2 regions of the Pandoraea oxalativorans genome follow, and region 1 is predicted to be linked to the other one. Evidence: predicted binding sites of a transcription regulator. Region 1 holds the regulator's gene; the other holds the start of a gene.
The links. The regulator FliA, encoded in region 1, starts transcription of late flagellar genes. The targets are predictions, from matches to a motif close to CTAAAGTTTNNNNNNNNNNNGCCGNTA.
Positions count from the first base shown of each region.

Region 1 (9,244 bases):
ATTTGTTGGAAAACGAAGTTCCTCTGAAGTCCGGAAATTCGGCTGGAGCAGATAGAGAATAGCGAGAGCTGAGGTTGGCGCAGAGTGGTGGAACAACTCCAATCAGCGATTCGCGACTGCCTTCCGTCACGTCTGGCTTCGGTGACACGGCTATCGCGCTTGATGGGACAACATACTCGCAGGGTCCCACCGCACACGACTCAAGTAGAACGCACGCCTGGTACATCTACCGATAACAACGACTTCGAAAGTCGTTGGGTTACGCGTTGCGCGTGTCGCCGGAAGAAGGAACGATTAGCGTGCGCGAATATCCAGCGTTCGATGCCCCTAGACCATGAAAATTCTGTTTTCCACTTCAATTCTGGCCATTGTGGGGTTGTGCCTACACGCCTTTTCTCGGCCGCCGCAGGTGCGATGGACAGCGCAAAGGAAAATGCACGCGTACGCGGACCGTGAAGCCATGTTCCAACGTCCGAACACACCGACGTTCATAATCGCTCCGGGCGACGCTTGTCTTCCTATCGCGGACTACACGAAGGACTACCTGTACACCGAAGCGATATGCAACGGCATGCGAGGATGGTTTGAAGGGGGCGCGAGTGACTTCGTCGTGGAGCGAATCTAAGCGGAGCCGGATGACTAGTCACCCTCGTACGCTCGTCTACACCATTTCCACTTCATGCCGCCGTCAGAGTCCATGGCGTCAAAAGCCCGTACCAAGCGTAACCCTCGGTCGAAACGGCAAGCCGTCTCCGACGCTGGACCAACCAACTAGCTGCCCCGCCCTCGAACGAGAAGAATCCCCATTGAAGCATCGGAATGTTCTGAATCTCAGCGGGTGACCTAGAATGCGACTCCAAATGCGTGGTGCCCTCGGAGTTAGATCGGTAATCTGGTTCCCGTCGCGCCCCAAACGCGACCGGGTTTGACGACCCGAACGATGTTTTCGGGCACACAGCCGCGACGTTTGCGGCTTTCGTGTGCGCCGTGCCACGCCTTTGCTTCAATGGGCGGGCCTGGATTGGGACACCTTCGGGTGTGCCGCCTAATCCGAATCATCAGCGGTTCGTCAACCTAGTCCAGTGCCCGCCCACCCCTTGCGCAATGCAACGGGTGGCGGGAATCTCAGATTGGCTAGTTAGAGGTGCCCCGCATGACGCTTCATCTTCCCGCAGCTTCCTTAGTCCACGCTTCCGTCGACAAACTCAACACACTTTCAGAGCGCATCTTGGCTCTTACTACCTGCACGACCACCGATGCTGGCAAGGAAATACCCCACCGCTTCCTGCTCACTATTTTCGAAGAGCTTGGTGAAATGACCGTGGAACTCGTCTGCGAGTGCCACAAGTTGAAGGCTGATTGCCTCGACGCGTAGTCGTCTCTCGGCAGTTCATCCAACTCTGCCAATGGCATGGCCCCCCGCATGTTCCGGCTGTCTTGTCAGCGCCCCGTCACATCGCCATAGGTAGCTTCCGTTTGTGTGGGTTCTCTCTGCCTTTGCGTTCCAGAGACCCTTAGCAAGGTTGTCTTTCGGTTCAATTCGCCGAAGTCCAGGCCTTCTCACGCAGCGTCGCGCGCAAGCGCGAGATCGCCTGGCTGTGCAACTGACAAACGCGTGACTCGCTGACTTCGAGCACAGCGCCGATTTCGCGCAGGTTCAGGCCCTGCTCGTAATACAGGCTCATCAGCAACTTCTCGCGATCCGGCAGACGGTCGATGGCATCCACCACGCCGCCGCGCAAACCCTCGTCGAGCAGCATCGTCAACGGATCCGCGCCCGGGTCCGCGCAAATGCGGTCGATGAACGGCTCTTCGTCCGCCGACTCGAAATCTTCGTAATAGATTAGCTGGCAGCCGTGCACATCCTGCAGCATCTGCTGATACTCGGTCAGCCCGATCGACATCTCGCCCGCAATCTCGCTCTCCGACGGACCCCGTCCCAGCCGCTGCTCCAGTCGCTGCACCGCTTTCTCGATCTCGCGCGCCGTCTTGCGAATGCCGCGCGACGCCCAGTCCAGCTCGCGCAACTCGTCGAGCATCGCCCCGCGAATGCGCTGGCTCGCGTACGTTTCGAACTGGGCGCCCTGCGTCTCCTGATACCGGTTCGCCGCATCGAGCAGCCCCAGCATGCCAGCCTGAATCAGATCCTCCAATTCCACGCTCGCCGGCAGCTTCGCCATCAATTGCAGCGCCAGGCGGCGCACCAACGGCGCGTATTGGGTCAGCGTGTCGTTCGTGTCGACCTTCCCGCGCGCGGTATACATGTTTCCCTCCGCTTCCTCTCGACGCGTGCCGTGACGCTCAGGCCGTGTGCGCGCTCACCGCGCCCACGCCATGCGTCATCTCGACACCGCGATCGCCGCCGCAATCGCCCACCTGACCGATCCCGGCACCCAACGCCGCCGGTCCCGTGTCCCGAATGGCCAACGGCCAATGCATCACCTGCGCCGCCAACTGACGATAAGCCACCGCCGCCGGCGCCATCGGAAAGGCATCGACCACGGTACGCGTCAGATGCCGCGCCCGCACGACCTGACGGTCCGACGGCACATGCCCGGCCAGCTCCAGCGACACCGCCAGATAACGACTCGCCGTCGTGGCCAGGTTGCGGCACACGACGCGTGCCTCCATATCCTCCGCCCGGTTCACCAACACCCGGAACTGCGCCAGTGCATATTCGTAATGCGCCTGCTTGATCCACGAGTACGCGCCCGTGATCGACGCCGGTTCACAACCGAGCACCACCAGTACGTCGTGCGCATGCGCCGCCAACGGGCTCAGCACGCCACCGGCGTGCGTGCAGTCGACGATCACGACGTCCGGCTCGCCAACGGTCAGCACCGGCAATGCACGCTGCGGATCGATGCGCTCGGGATGACGATGTGCCACCGGCACCAGCACCACGTTGTCGCGCGTCTGAACACGCACCGCTTCGGACGAAATGCGCCCCGCCAGCACATCGTGGATGTCGCCACGCAACGGCAGACCGAGCGCCGGTGCTGCATGGCCGCTCTCGTCGGCCAGTACGACATCCTGACCGTGATGAGCCAGTGCACTGGCCAGATTCAGGGCAACGCTCGTCTGACCGGCTTCAGGCGCACTTCCTACCACCGCGACGATGCGCGTGGTATGGCGCGCCACCAGTCGGCGCAGCCCCTCAGCTTGATCGAGTACGAGTTTAACCAAAGCAGGCCTCGCCTGAAGGTTGTGCGGGCGCGAACAGCCCGCTGTAGTTGGGATCGACCCCGCGCACCACGGCCGGCAAATCTTCCTCGGACGGCACGAACGGCGAACCCGTCACCGGCGCAGTCAATGCCGTGTCGATCAGGAACTGTCGGTCCGCCACGTGCAGGTTCTCCGGTACGCGCTGCCCCGTCGAGACGTAATGCACCGGCAGACGGTGACGAATCACCGTATCGAGCACCGAACCCAGGTTGGTCGTCTCGTCGAGTTTCGTCAGAATACACCCGGCCAGGTCGCCACCGCCCTCGGCGCTTGCGCTGCGATAAGCGTGCACCACCTCGTTGAGCGTGTCGCCGTGGCTCGTGGCGTTGAGCAACAGCAGACGCTGCACCGGCGTCTCCGCCCCGCACAGCATCGCCACCTGCTCAGGCACCGTGCGGTCGCGCTGGCTCATGCCGACCGTGTCGATCAGCACCATATGCTTGTTGCGCAGTTCGGTCAGGGCCAGACGCAGATCCGTCGCGTCCTTCACCGCATGCACCGTCACGCCCAGAATCTTGCCGTAGATGCGCAACTGCTCATGGCCGCCGATACGATAGCTGTCGGTCGTGAGCAGTGCGAGCTTCTCCGCACCGTGACGCATTACGCAACGCGCCGCGAGCTTGGCCGTGGTCGTGGTCTTGCCCACCCCGGTCGGCCCCATGAGTGCATACACGCCACCGCGGTCCATCAATTCGTCTTCGTTCGGCATGATGGGCAGATTGCGCTTGAGCGCGTTCTTCACCCAGTCCAGAGCGCTCTCGCGGTCGCTGCCTTCCGGCAGATGCTCCAGCAGCGCCCGGCCGAGCTGCGCCGAAAAGCCCGCCGCAAGCAACGTGCGCAAAATCTCGCCCTGTGCCGGCGAACGACGTTGCTTGTCGTTCCACACAAGACCCGCGACCTGCTCTTCGAGCAACCCGCGCATGCTTTGCAACTCGCCCATCATCGACTGCGCGAAAGCGCTGGTCGCGGCGATGTCGTTCGCGGCGGCGGCGGGACTCGCCACGGGCGCCGGGGCCGGCGCAGCAGGACGGGGACGCGGACGATGCGTCGGCATGTCGCCCCCGGCGAGCGCGTCCAGATCCTCTTCCGCCAACGCCACGATCTCGACGCCGTTGGCGACCGAGCGATTGGACAATACGACCGCGTCGGGTCCGATTTCCTCGCGAATCTGGCGCAGTGCGTCGCGGCACGTGCCCGCAAAGAATTTCCGAATCTTCACGCTTGACCTCCGATGAGTGCCGTCATTTTCACGTTACGGGTGTCTGGCACTTCCGCATACGACAAAACCTTGAGCTGCGGCAGGCTGCGGCGCAGGAAGCGCGAGAGCAGCGAACGCAGCGGATGTTGAACCAGCAATACCGACGGCAGGCCCTGACGCTCCTGACGCGTCACGGCTGCCTGGGTTTCACGCAACAACGTATCGGCAAGGCCCGGCTCCAGACCGGTGCCGCCGCCGGCCGACAACGCCTGCGTGAGAATTCGTTCGAGATTGGCGTCGAGCCCCACGACTTCGAGATCGCCACTGCCCGGGAACACGCTCTGCGTGATCGCGCGGCCCAGCGACAGTCGCACCAGCGCCGTGAGGTCGTACGGATCCTGCACGCGTGCGCCATGCTCGGCGATGGTGTCGATGATGGTGCGCATGTCGCGAATCGGCACCTGCTCTTCGAGCAGATTCTGCAGCACCTTCTGCAGCGTGGTGAGCGCGACGGTCTTGGGCACCAGGTCTTCGATGAGCTTCGGCGCGTCCTTGCCGATGCGCTCGATGAGCTGCTGCACTTCCTGACGTCCCAGCAATTCGTGGGCATGCGCGTTGATCAGGTGATTCAGGTGAGTCGCCACCACCGTACCGGCATCGACCACGGTGTAGCCGTACGCCTGCGCCTGATCGCGCTGGCCGACATCGATCCACGTAGCGGGCAGACCGAAGGCCGGATCGCGCGTCGGCGTGCCTTGCAGCGGCGCACTGACCTGCCCCGGGTCGATGGCAAGCAGTTGGCCCGGGTACGCTTCGCCTTCGCCGATGATCACGCCCTTGAGCGTGATGCGGTACTGGTTCGGACGCAGTTCCAGGTTGTCCCGGATGTGCACCACCGGCGCGAGGAAGCCGATCTCCTGCGCGAACTTCTTGCGGATGCCCTTGATGCGCTTGAGCAGTTCGCCATCCTGATTACGGTCGACGAGCGGGATCAGGCGATAGCCGACTTCCAGCCCCAGCGGGTCGACCAGCGCCACGTCGTCCCACGACGCTTCGGCCACTTCGGGCGCTGCGGTCGCCGCGACCGGCGTCGGGCGCGTTGCCTGCACCTTGGCGGCAGCCGCCTTGCGGAACTGCCAGCGGGCCAGTGCGCCCAGACCGAGCGCGAGCAGCAGGAAGGCAAAGTGCGGCATGCCCGGGATCAGGCCCATCAAGCCGAGAATCGCAGCCGTGATGCCCAGCACCTGCGGGTTGTTGAAGAGTTGCGAGACAACCTGCTGGCCGACATCTTCGTCGGTCGCCACACGCGACACCACCACACCGGCCGCCGTCGAGATCACCAGCGCCGGGATCTGCGCAACGAGACCGTCACCGATGGTCAGCAGCGTGTAATTCTTGGCGGCGGTCGCGAGATCCAGATTGTGCTGGACCACGCCGACGATCAGCCCGCCGATGATGTTGATCAGCATGATCAACAGACCGGCGACCGCGTCGCCGCGCACGAACTTGGACGCACCGTCCATCGAGCCGTAGAAGTCGGCTTCCTGCGCAATCACCTTACGACGGTTGCGCGCTTCCTCTTCCCCGATCAGACCGGCGTTCAGGTCGGCGTCGATGGCCATCTGCTTGCCGGGCATGGCGTCGAGGGTAAAACGTGCGCCCACTTCGGCGATACGCCCCGCGCCCTTCGTGATCACCATGAAGTTGATGACCACGAGGATGACGAACACCACGATACCGACGGCGTAGTTGCCGCCCACCAGGAAGTGACCGAACGCCTCGATCACCTTACCGGCGGCGTCCGGGCCGGTGTGGCCTTCGAGCAGCACCACGCGCGTGGACGCCACGTTCAGCGACAGACGCAGCAGTGTGGAGAACAGCAGCACGCTCGGGAACGCCGCGAAGTCGAGCGGTTTCTGCGTGTACATGGACACCAGCAGCACCATCACCGCGAGGGCGATGTTGAACGTGAACAACAGATCCAGGATGAACGGCGGCAGCGGGAGGATCATCATGCCCAGAATCATGATGATCAGCACCGGCGCGGCGAGCGACTTCAAGTTGCCGCCGAGGAGCAGTTGCGACGCACGCAATAGCTGGTTCGCGCGAGGGTTGAGGTTCATTCGTTACACTCGTTTCGACCCGAGGCGCCGGGGCGCGTCGAGCTCGGTCGGCACGGGCAGATCCGACGGGGTCAGCGGCTCGATGCCCCCCTCGGTGCGCCAGCGGCGAAGCTGGAAGACCCACGCCAGCACTTCGGCCACGGCCGTGTACAGCGTGGCCGGGATTTCGTGACCGATTTCCACGTGACGATGCAACGCACGGGCCAGCGGCGGGGCTTCGAGGATCGGGATGCGGTGCTCCGCCCCGATCTCACGGATACGCTGCGCGACCAGATCGGTGCCCTTGGCGAGCACACGCGGCGCACGCATGTTGTCCTTGTATTCGAGGGCGACGGCAAAGTGCGTCGGGTTCGTCACGATCACGTCGGCCTTGGGCACGTCCTGCATCATGCGCCGGCGCGCGGCCTGACGCTGCAACTGACGGATTTGCGCCTTGACGTGCGGATCGCCCTCGGTTTCCTTGTTTTCCTGACGCACTTCCTCTTTGGTCATGCGCGGCTTCTTGTAGTGCTGCCACAGCTGGAACGGGATATCGATGGCCGCCACCAGCAGCAGCGACGCCACGATAAACGCGCAGCACACCACGATCATCTCGCCTACGTGCGGCAGCGCCACGCGCGGCGACTGCGTCATCAGACCCATCACGGCGTCTTTGTCGCGGGCGATGGCCCAGTAAGCCACACCGCCCACGAGCACGGTCTTGGCCACGGCCTTGATCAGTTCGACCAGCCCTTGCGTCGAGAACATGCGGCCCAATCCCTTGAGCGGGTTCAGGCGGCCGAAGTTGGGGGCGAGCGATTTGGTGGTGAAGAGCCAGCCGCCCAGCGCCATCGGTGCGACGATCGCGGCGATCACGAGGGCGACGAAGAGCGGCGCGATGACCATGAGTGCGTCCGCGCCCGAGTGCGCAGCGTACGAGAGCATGCGGCGCGTGTCCATCGCCGTGCCCGGCTCGAATTGCATGCCGTGGCGCATCAACTGGGCGAATCCCTGCGAAATGCGGTCGGCCGTCATCCACATCCCCGCGACACCGGCGGCCAGCAGGGCGAACGTCGAAAGCTCGCGCGAACGCGCGACCTGCCCTTCCTCGCGCGCCTTCTCCAGACGCCGGGGAGTGGGTGATTCCGACTTTTCGAGATCGCTTTCCTCAGCCATGCCCTATCCACTGCGGGCGGACGAACCCACCCTATCGCGACCGATTATGGCCGTAACCGTCAAGTCACAAAGGGGGGAATAGAGGCGGGATTGGGCGGTATTTCGCGCAAGCGCGATTCCGCCAGCCGGGGTCCGGCTGGCGGCGGGCTCAGAAACCGAGGCTGGCGAGCAGGTCGTCGACCTGTCCCTGATCGGCCACGATGTCGGTGCGGCCTTCCTTGTTGATCTGCGGCCCGTTGAGTAGCGAGTCTTCGGCTTCCTTGCGCTTCTCGGGCGGCATGTTCTCGAGCAGCGTCTGGACCAGATGCTTCTCGATCTCCTGCACCACTTCCATGATCTTCTTGATGACCTGCCCGGTCAGATCCTGGAAGTCCTGCGCCATCATGATTTCCATCAGATGGTTGTTGGTCGCGCGGGTGTCGTCCGGCACGCGACGCAGATAGGTGCGGGTCTCGGTGACCAGTTGACGCGCGTCGTCGAGTTCCAGCGGCTGGTCGAACCACTTGGCCCAGCGCGCGTCGAGCGCGTTGGCGTCCGCTTCGAGACGGTCCTGAATGGGCTTGGCCAGTTCGATGGCCGTCAGCGCACGCACGGCCGCCTGTTCCGTCATGGTCGCGACGTAGTTCAAGCGATCGCGGGCATCCGGAATCGCCTCGGCTGCCTGCTCCAGCTGCTTGTCCAGCCCGAGTTCGCGCAGATTGTCGCGCAGCATGCGCGTCAACTGCCCGACGCGCATCAGCATGCGCTCCGCCGGATCTGCCTCGCCGGTCACGTAAGCGCCGCCCGGCTCACCCGGCCATTCAGTGCTCGACTCGTGGGTCACGGTCAGGCCCCCGTTTTTTCCATTTTTTCGAAGATCTTGCCCAGCTTCTCATCGAGGGTCGCGGCCGTGAACGGCTTGACCACATACCCGCTCGCACCGGCCTGGGCGGCGGCGATGATGTTTTCCTTCTTGGCTTCGGCCGTGACCATCAGCACCGGCAGCTTGGCCAGGTTCGGGTCGGCACGGATCGTCTGGAGCATCGTCAGGCCGTCCATGTTCGGCATGTTCCAGTCGGACACCACGAATTCGAAGCTACCGCCGCGCAGCTTGGCCAGCGCCGCCACACCGTCTTCCGCTTCGTCGACATTGGAGAAACCCAGCTCCTTGAGCAGGTTTCGCACAATGCGGCGCATCGTCGGAAAATCGTCGACGACCAGGAATTTCATGTTCTTGTCTACCATCATCACTCCAATTCTGCCGGTCCCCCTTCGGGGGGCCGACAATATTCAGGGGCAAGTTCCGCCATCACTCAGTGCCCTGAGTGTGAACGCAAATCGTTGCGGACCATACGGCGAAAACAAGCCAAAAACAACGCCAAAAGCCGAACTATACCCGTTGCGTGCGTTCGCCGAATTTCGCGACCTGATGAAGCACTTTTCGGGCCATCTCGTGCAACGGCACCACTTCCTCCGCGCCGCCCATGGCAATGGCTTCGCGCGGCATGCCGAACACGATGCAGCTCGCTTCGTCCTGCGCGAACGTATACGCGCCGGCGCGGCG
Region 1 covers NZ_CP011253.3:5,494,764-5,504,007, forward strand. The annotation lists gene MB84_RS24305 (hypothetical protein) at 1,154-1,375, shown strand; gene MB84_RS24310 (RNA polymerase sigma factor FliA) at 1,536-2,264, opposite strand; gene MB84_RS24315 (MinD/ParA family ATP-binding protein) at 2,302-3,186, opposite strand; partial or broken gene flhF (flagellar biosynthesis GTPase FlhF) at 3,179-4,381, opposite strand; gene flhA (flagellar biosynthesis protein FlhA) at 4,441-6,546, opposite strand; gene flhB (flagellar biosynthesis protein FlhB) at 6,550-7,701, opposite strand; gene cheZ (protein phosphatase CheZ) at 7,850-8,443, opposite strand; gene cheY (chemotaxis response regulator CheY) at 8,527-8,925, opposite strand; gene MB84_RS24345 (protein-glutamate methylesterase/protein-glutamine glutaminase) at 9,071-9,244, opposite strand, start outside.

Region 2 (9,244 bases), 1.8 Mb from region 1:
AGGACTAGCGCCGTTGGAGCCGTGATTTCCGCTTTCTCATGCCGGTTGCGCTCACGCTGAAGATCTTGTGCAAGCGCTTCACGGCGCGCCATCAGTGCTTGAAGTATGCGAGCCTCGGGCGCTGGAGGACTCCAGCGCATTGGCTGTGCGTGCATCGCAAAGCGCGCTAACACGTGGCTGTCTACCATGTCGTTCTTCGTGCGCACGCCCATTCCCGTCGCAAAAGCACGCACCTGCGCAGGATTAACGACAGACACGGAGAGCCCGGCATCGTGCAGGCCACACGCGGCCATCTCGTGATAGACGCCGGTACCTTCGAGCGCGACATGTACGTGGCTCGGCTCGGTGTGTCTCTTGCCCAACCAGCCCAACAGATCGGTTAGGCCGGCGCGGCTATTGGCAACAACCTTCGTACTACGCTTGCCGTTTGTCATGTCCAGCAGGCAGCAATCCAGCTTGGCTTTGGCAACATCAATACCGAGGTAGAACATCAATTTGATCCTTAATCGAGGAATCAATACCAACTCACCCACTTGCCTTGTACATACAGGGTCCACGCCCTTGGCTACCGTTCAGTGTCTGTGCTGGTGAGGGCGAGGCGAAGGGCATTATCTCCACAGCAAGGTCCAAGCCTTCAGGCTCCAAACATGCTCACTTCACCTCATGTGACGGTAGCTAACCATCACGAAGACGAAGATACAAGGCTCCGTGTTGGCACTGTCGTGGTTTTCCGTACTCAGCGTATCGTTGTCGATGTCCCCGGGGAGGGCATGATGGCGCTGCCTTCGTACGTCTCTGAATTGACGCTCGCGTCCATCGTCGTGGCGTTCGCCGCCGTGTTCCTGATTTCGTTCATGAAGGGCGCCTTCGGGGGCGGCTTCTCCATCGTCGGCATTCCACTGCTGTCGTTCGTCATGGACCCGGTGAGCGCGGGTGGCCTGCTCGCGCCGTTGTTCATCGCGATGGATCTGTTCGCGCTGCGCTATTGGAAACCGTCTACGTGGTCGCGTCCCGACCTTGCGCGGTTGGTGCCCGGATTACTCGCAGGGATCGCGATGGGGTACTTGCTATTTCGCGTGCTCGACCACCGCGCCATCTCCATCGTGATGGCGCTGATCACATTGGCGTTCGTGGGCTTGTGGCTGATCTCGGGCGCGAAGCAAGGCGTGCGCGAACGCTCGACACCGAAGGCCATTACGGCGGGTGTGGCGTCTGGGGTGACGACGATGGTCGCGCACTCCGGCGGCCCGCCGCTGGCGATGTATCTGCTGCCGCTGGGCCTGAGCAAGGAGGTGTACGCGGGCACTACCAGCCTGTTTTTCACCGTCGGTAATGCGGCGAAAGCGGTGCCGTGGCTCTTGCTGGTTCGCCCGACGGGGTCGGTCTGGGTGCTCATGGGGATCTGCCTTTTCGCCATCCCTGCGGGCGTGCTCTCGGGCTGGCGACTGCACGCGCGTCTCGATCAACGCCAGATTTACCGGGCTTGCTACGGACTGCTGGTCGTCACGGCGATCGAGCTGTTGTGGGACGGCATCTCCGGCTATCTCGTCTGAATCTCATTGCGGCGGTGCGGGGCAGGGGAACGTGGGGCGTTAAAGGATTTCGCGAAATATGCCGTAATACTTTCGGATCCTTACTTTCTCTCATTCATTCCCCCATTCCTCGGAGACCCCCTCGCTCCATGACGATCATTATTCCGACCAAGGGCAACGCGACTTCCAGCATGCTCGAGATCTGGCAGTCGCATATCCAGCAACAGCAGGCGGATAAGGCGCAGGCGGCGACCAGGACGGCAGCCGCTACGGGCACCGTCAATCAGGCGGCTCCGACGAAGTCGACCGGTGCCGACGACACGGCCAAACCGGCGGCCGCCAACACGGACGCCACGACCACCGATGCTGCCGAGAACAACGGCGTGAGCCGGCTGGGCGACAAAACGCTGGTGGATCTGCGCTCGATGAACGAAACCGCCAAGCAGCAGGGGCAGGCGCAGGCCGCGACGGACGCCGGCGCAGGCGACGACATCAAGTCGCAGACCATCCGCAAGCTCAAGGAAATGCTGGCGAAGGTGATGAAGCAGTTGGACGCGGTGCGCGCCAACGACCGTCTGCCGCCCGAGGACAAGCTCCAGCAGACAAACGCGCTCTCCGCTCAGGCCATGTCGATTCAGGCGCAGATTCTCGCGCTCATGGCCCCGACGAAGGCCACCGGCAACAACGTCGACACGACCGCCTGACGACCGCCGTTTTCGGCCGGCGTATCTCTGCGCATCTTTCACATCGCAGTGATGCGCCGGACGGATCGATTGCTGCAAAACATGCAACGATGCGCACCTGTGAAGCGCGCTAAAACTCCGCTTTCGCTTAATTCTTCTCCGAGCCCCGGCTGACGGCCGTGTCTCGTCCCCGTGCCGCATGAAGCAAGACAAGACGCTCACCGCCCTGCTATGGATCGTCGCGGCGGGTTTTTTCATGCAGGCGCTCGATACGACCATCGTCAATACGGCGCTGCCCGCCATGGCCGCGAGTCTTGGCGAGAACCCGCTACGCATGCAGCCGGTGGTCGTCTCCTACTCGCTCACGATGGCCATGCTCACGCCCGCGTCCGGATGGCTGGCCGACCGCTTCGGCACGCGACGCGTGTACTTCGTGGCGATCCTGCTGTTCGTGCTCGGCTCGATTGTCTGTGCGATGGCGCATACCCTGCCGCAACTCGTCGCCGCACGCGTGCTGCAAGGCGCGGGCGGTTCGATGTTGTTGCCCATCGGACGTCTTGCCGTGCTGCGGACCTTCCCGGCCGGTGAGTATCTGGCGGCGCTCGCCTTCGTCTCGATTGCGGGGCAAGTCGGCCCGATGATCGGCCCGGTGCTGGGCGGCTGGCTGGTGCAGGTGGCGTCGTGGCACTGGATCTTCCTCATCAATGTGCCCATCGGCCTGATCGGCAGTCTCGCCGTGCGTCATTACCTGCCGCGTCCCGCGAAGGACGAAGTCATCGATACCGGTTTCGACTGGGGTGGGTTCGCCTTGCTGTCGTTGGCGATGGTGTCGTTCACGCTCGCGTTGGATCATCCGTTCCCGGAGGCCGGATGGGCGCCGTCTGCCGTCCTCGCGCTGCTTTGTGTGGCGACGACACTCGGCTACTGGCCATACGCCCGCCGTCGCGCCGCGCCGTTGTTCCCGCTGGAATTGTTCGAGACGCGCAGCTTCACTCTCGGTTTGCTGGGCAATCTCGTCGCGCGCATCGGCAGCAGTGCCGTGCCGTTTCTGTTGCCGCTGCTGCTTCAGGTGGCGATGGGGTATAGCCCGCTCGCATCAGGGTTGATGATGTTGCCGGTGGCCCTCGCGGGCATCGTCGTCAAGCGCATGGTCACGCCGCTCGTGGTGCGCTTCGGCTATACGCGATTTCTGATGGTGAATACGGCGGTCGTCGGCGGCTCGATTGCGAGTTTCGCACTGTTCGGGCCGGGCTGGCCGATCTGGCTGGGGCTCGTGCAGCTGGCGGTGTTCGGCGGGGCCAACTCGATGCAGTTCGCGGCCATGAACAGTGTGACGCTGAAGGATCTCGGCACGCGTCGCGCGAGTGCGGGCAACGGGCTGTTTTCGATGGCCCAGATGCTCGCCCTCGGGCTGGGTGTGACCATCGGGGGCCAGTTGCTGGCGCTGTTCGGTCATCTGGCGGGAAAGGCAGGCGAGCTTGGCGTAGGCGGCACCGTCGCAGGCTTTCGCATGACGTTCGTGTGCGTCGGGCTGATTACGCTGGCCTCGGCGCTTGTGTTCCGTCGCGTGGAAGACCCGGCGGCGGGACCGTCGCACGACGGTGGTCAGACGCAGACCGCGTCTGCCACCGATCTCAAGCGCTGAGCGTCGAGCCGCCACATCCCGTTGGCTGACGCTCGGTCGCCCCTTACTTCTTCACCAGCGCACACTTCGAATCGGCCAGCGGGGCGAATGCCTTGTCGGCCGGAATCGTCTCCAGAATCTTGTACAGATCCCATTCCGACTTCGATTCGGCGGGCGTCTTCACCTGCACCAGCAGCATGTCGTGCACGAGCTTGCCGTCCGCCCGGATCTGGCCGTTGCGAATCACCGGGTCGTCGATCTTCATCGACTTGAGCCTGGCCATCACGGCGTCCGCTTCGTCGGTGCCCGCCGCCTGAACTGCCTTCAGATAGTTGAGCACGGCCGAATACACGGCGGCCTGCATCATCGTCGGCATCTTCTTGTGCTGCGCGTAGAAGCGTTGCGCGAAGGCGCGCGAGCGATCGTCCTGGTCCCAATAGAAGCCGTTCGTGAGGATCATGCCCTGCGCGTTCTTCAGGCCCATGCCGTGGATTTCGGTGATGAGCGAGAGCAGCGGCGTAAATACCTGCTTGCCGCCCTGAATGATGTTGAACTGCGAGGCCTGCTTGACGGTGTTGAGCGTGTCGGTGCCGGAGTTGGCCAGCGCGATCACCTGTGCGCCGGACGTCTGAGCGCGCAGCAGATAGGACGACAGGTCCGGCGAGTTCACCGGGTGCTTCACCGAGCCGACGACCTTGCCGCCCTGACGCGTCAGGATCTCGCTCGCATCTTTCTCCAGCGCCTGCCCGAACGCGTAGTCGGCGGTGATGAAGTACCACGACTTCAGACCGCGACGCAGCAAGGCTTGCGAGGTCGAGTTCGCCAGCGCGTACGTGTCGTACATCCACTGCACGCTGTGTGCCGTGCATTGCTCGTTGCTGATGGCGGACGACCCCGCGCCGGTCACGAGCGCGATCTTCTTCTTTTCGTCGGCAATCCGGTCGACGGCCAGCGCGACGTTCGAGAACGTGAGGTCGGTGATCATGTCGACCTTGCCCCGGTCGTACCACTCGCGCGCGATGGTCGCACCGGTGTCGGTCTTGCCCTGCGAGTCGGCGGACACCAGTTCGATGGGCGCGCCGAGCACTTTACGATCGCGCGAGAAATCGTCGATGGCCATGGTGGCGGCGAGTACGCTGCCCTTGCCCGCGTTGTCGCTCGACACGCCCGAGAGGTCGGTGAGCACACCAACCTTCACGACACCGTCGGAGACCGCGGCGGCCTGCGCCGGGGAGGGAAGGGCAATGAGGGGGCCAAGGGATGCAACGGCAAACGACGCGGCGACGGCGATCGTGCGGCGCAAACGACCGCTGAGCCCACTGATGCCGCTGAGGCCGCTGAGGCGGCTGAGGCCGCGGAGGCCGGTAAAGCTGGACATGGCTTGTCTCCAATGTTCGAGTTATGACGACCCGCCACCGCCCATCTCTGCCGGAGGACGTGTGCGGCGAGTCTCGAACATCTTAAACATCACGTAATCGATTGCGCAATCCGTAATGATGAGAATCCATGCGTAAATCGCGTCAGGATTTTCCAGACCTTTCGCGAAGCGGTGAGACGGCGTATATAAGGGATCCGCCGTCTCGCCTCGCGATCAATTCTGGCAGCGGGGCGTTGCGCCCTGTGCGCTGGTGGCGATGGCGTTGCCGATGCCGTCGGCCAGACGGTCGACGAGCTTGCGCTGCGCCGCGACAACGTCTGCAATGCCCGACGCGGCGGGCTCCGTCCCCGAGAAGCGACACGTCAGCACGATGTCGCCCGGCACCTTGCGAACACTCCAGACAGCCGTGAGCGCGGCTTGTTCGCCCGGCGTCGATTCGAATCGCTGGACGGACGTCGACACGCGATAGACCGCAAGCCCGTCGGCGCGCGGCAAGCCGTAGACGTCCATCGCGCCGAGACGTTGCGTCAGGTTGCGCGAGATCGTCGACGTCAACTCGGTCTTGAGCGGCGCAGCCCAGCGGGATTCCTCGAGAATGTCGACGCGTCCGCCACCACGGGTGACGACGATCTGCGGCCGGTCGACCTGTTCGGGCACGGCCACCGGCGACACTTCCAAAGCGTACGGCGTTGCCGGCGCTGCTGTGCCAGTGGTGGCGTTGGTGGCATTGGCGGCGGCGCTGCCTGTCGCGTTGGTCGCGTCCGTCAGGGTATAGAAGGTCGACGACGGCGAAGCACAGCCAGCAAGCGCCAGCATGAGGGCCGCCGCAGCGGCAAGTCCTGCTTTCCCGACGATGGCGGGCAGGGCAGAGGTGTCGCCGTCCATCGGCGTTGCACGCAGGCGCGGGCTACGGGTCATGTCGGTCGGCCTCGTCATGGTTGCGGGTCCTTCGGTTTGCCGCGCAGCAGCGCTTCGGGATGCTGCTGCAAGTAGTCGGCAAGGGTGTTGAGGGAGCGCAGCGTCTTCGTCAGTTCCTGCATGGCCTGACGGACGTCCTGCTGCACGGGCGCGTCTTCGGAAAGCGTGCGCTCGGCCGCACCGAAGCTCTTCTTCGCTTCGCCCAGCGTGGCCCTGGCTTCCGGTGCGATCTCGCCGTCGAGCTGACGGAACAACCCTTGTGCGCTATCCATCGTCTTGTCGAGCTTGCGCAGCGTCGAGTCCAGATTCTGTCCGATGCTGTCGAACGGAATCTTGTCGAGCTTGCTGGCAATGTCGGCAATCTGAAGCTGCAACTGGTCGAGCGTATTGGGCACCGTCGGCATGGTCAGTACGTCGTCAACCATCTCGGCCTTGGCAGGCTTCGCGTTCGGGAAGAAGTCGAGCGCCACGTACAACTGGCCGGTGAGTAGGTTGCCGGTACGCAACTGGCCGCGCAGGCCGCGCTGCACGAGGGCATCGAGAATCCGGTGGCTGTTCCGTTCCGTCGGCGGCACGCTGTTCTTCGGGTCGCGACGGCGCAGACGATCCGGATAGACATCGACCGTCACCGGCATGTTGAGCTGCTTGGTGGCCTGATCGAACTCCACGCCAATCGACGTCACTTCGCCCAGCGTGATGCCGCGGAAGTCGACCGGCGCACCCACGACCAGCCCGCGCAGCGACTGCTGGAAGCGGAACACGACCCGCACCGGGTGCGTGTCGGGGGCCTTCATGGCCGTGGCTTCGTCGGCGGCCAGACGGAATTCCTGTCCGGCCTTGGCCATGACGCCGGCACCCGAGTCGCTCGGGGCCTGGAAGGCGATACCGCCGATGACCACCGACGCGAGCGACTGCGTATTGACCTGGAAGCCGCTCGAATCGAGTCGCAGGTCGATGCCGCTGGCGTGCCAGAAACGCGTATTGGAGCCGACGTACTGGTCATACGGTGCTTGCACGAACACGCGCAGCGTCACGCCCTTGCCGTCCGAATCGAGCGAGTACGCTTCGACCTGACCCACCTGAATACGGCGGTAGTAAATCGGCGAGCCAATATCGAGCGAGCCGACATCGCTCGCGTGCAGCACGAACTGCTTGCCCGGTTGGCCGCTGGAGACGACCGGTGGCACTTCCAGTCCGACAAAGTGATTCGCGGAGTCCTTTGCCTTGCCGGCGTCGGCGCCGATGTAGGCCCCGGAGAGCAGCGTCGACAAGCCGGAGACGCTGCCACCGGCCACGCGCGGGCGCACAACCCACCAGCGCGAATCCTTCACGGCGAAGTTCTTCGCGTTCTTGGTGAGATCGACGGTGACACGCACATGCGAGAGATCTTCCGACAGTTCGATGCTCTTGACTGTGCCGATATCGACCTCCTTGTACTTGACCTTGGTCTTGCCCGCTTCGAGCCCCTCGGCCGTCTTGAAGTCGATGGTCACGCTCGGCCCGCGCTCGATAAGCACCTTCGCCACCAGCGACAGCCCGATCACGGCGGCGACCAGCGGTATCAGCCAGACGAGCGAGGGCGCCCAGCGCTTGCGCGGTTCGATGGCCGGCGTCGGCAGATTGTCTGCGCCGGGCGGTGGCACGGCTTTCGAGTCTTGCGGGTCTCTCGGGTCAGTCATGATCGTCCTGTTCGGTATCGTCGTCGCGGATCTGATCCCAGATCAGGCGAGGGTCGAACTGCATGGAGGCCACCATCGTGAGCACGACCACGGAGCCGAAAGCCACGATGCCCGGACCGGCCTGAATGACGGCCAGCGACTGAATGTTCACGAGCGCCACCATCAGCGCGACGACGAAGACGTCGAGCATGGACCAGCGTCCAATGAACTCGACCATGTGATACAGCTTGGTGCGTTGGTGCGGTTTCCAGCGCGTGCCGCGCTGCGCGGTAAAGCACAACAGCGATAAAGCGATGAGCTTGAGCATCGGGACGAGAATGCTCGCCGTGAAAACGACGATGGCCAGATCGTACTCGCCGCTCGTCCAGAAATAGATCACGCCGCTCATGATCGTGTCGCTGGAATTACCTAACAGCGAGCGCGTCTGCATCATGGGCAGGACATTGGCGGGAATGTACAGGATCGCCGCCGCAATCAGCAAGGCCCAGGTGCGCGTGAGGCTGTCGACTTTGCGTTGATGAAGCACCGCGCCGCATCGCGGGCAACGCTCCTTTTCGACGGTTTGCACTTCGCGCGACAGACGCCCGCAGACGTGGCAGGCGACCAGTCCCGCCGCTTTGGCCGAGAGATATTTCATCGCGTCACCGTTCGGGATTCGTTGGCCTTCTGCGCCTTCAGCGCTTCGACTGCCGGATCGGGCGTGCGGTCGATCACGATCCACAGATTGCGCAGATCGTACGACAGCACCAGCGCGAGCAACATCGTCAGCGCGCCGAACGCCCACAGCGCAATGCCGGGCAGCACGCTGGCCATGGCCGAGAGTTTGACCAGCGAGACCAGTACCCCGAGCATGAACACCTCGATCATGCCCCACGGGCGGCAGAACTCGATGGCGCGCATCACCTGAAAGACCCCATAGGGCCGTCGGCCAAGCGAGAGCGGCGTCACCAGATGGATCAGCGCGAGCAGTTGCGACAGGGGAAACAGTACGGTCGTGGCGAACACGAGCAGCGCGACGAGCCACATGCCCTCGCGATACAGCGCCCAGGCGGCACCCACGAGGGTCGTCTCGGTATAGATGCCCTGCACCTCGATCTCGACGATGGGGAACGCGTTGGCGATGGCGAACACGATCAGACACGTCAGGGTGAGCGCGAGCACGCGCGACAGGCGCAGGTCGGGGGAGCGGTAAAGAACCGAGTGACAACGCACGCAGCGAGCGGTCTCGCGCGGCGGCAGGTCCATGCGACGGTGAAGCGTGTCGCAATTCGGACATGCGATCAGGTTCGTCACGTCATCTTCAGGGGGCAATGTGTCCATTACCGGGGACGGTCACCAGAGTGACGCTCAGAATACCAAAATGTCAAGGAAGTTCCCATGAAATCAGTTGCAGTTGCGCTCAACGCAATATGCGGCATGGTTTGTGCTAA
Region 2 covers NZ_CP011253.3:1,689,607-1,698,850, forward strand. The annotation lists gene MB84_RS07620 (IS110 family transposase) at 1-491, opposite strand, end outside; gene MB84_RS07625 (sulfite exporter TauE/SafE family protein) at 723-1,553, shown strand; gene MB84_RS07630 (FlxA-like family protein) at 1,682-2,236, shown strand; gene mdtD (multidrug transporter subunit MdtD) at 2,415-3,860, shown strand; gene MB84_RS07640 (ABC transporter substrate-binding protein) at 3,904-5,217, opposite strand; gene MB84_RS07645 (PqiC family protein) at 5,431-6,153, opposite strand; gene MB84_RS07650 (PqiB family protein) at 6,150-7,814, opposite strand; gene MB84_RS07655 (paraquat-inducible protein A) at 7,807-8,451, opposite strand; gene MB84_RS07660 (paraquat-inducible protein A) at 8,448-9,107, opposite strand.
Region 2: the regulator FliA is predicted to act here: its motif matches at 1,594-1,620, upstream of MB84_RS07630 (FlxA-like family protein).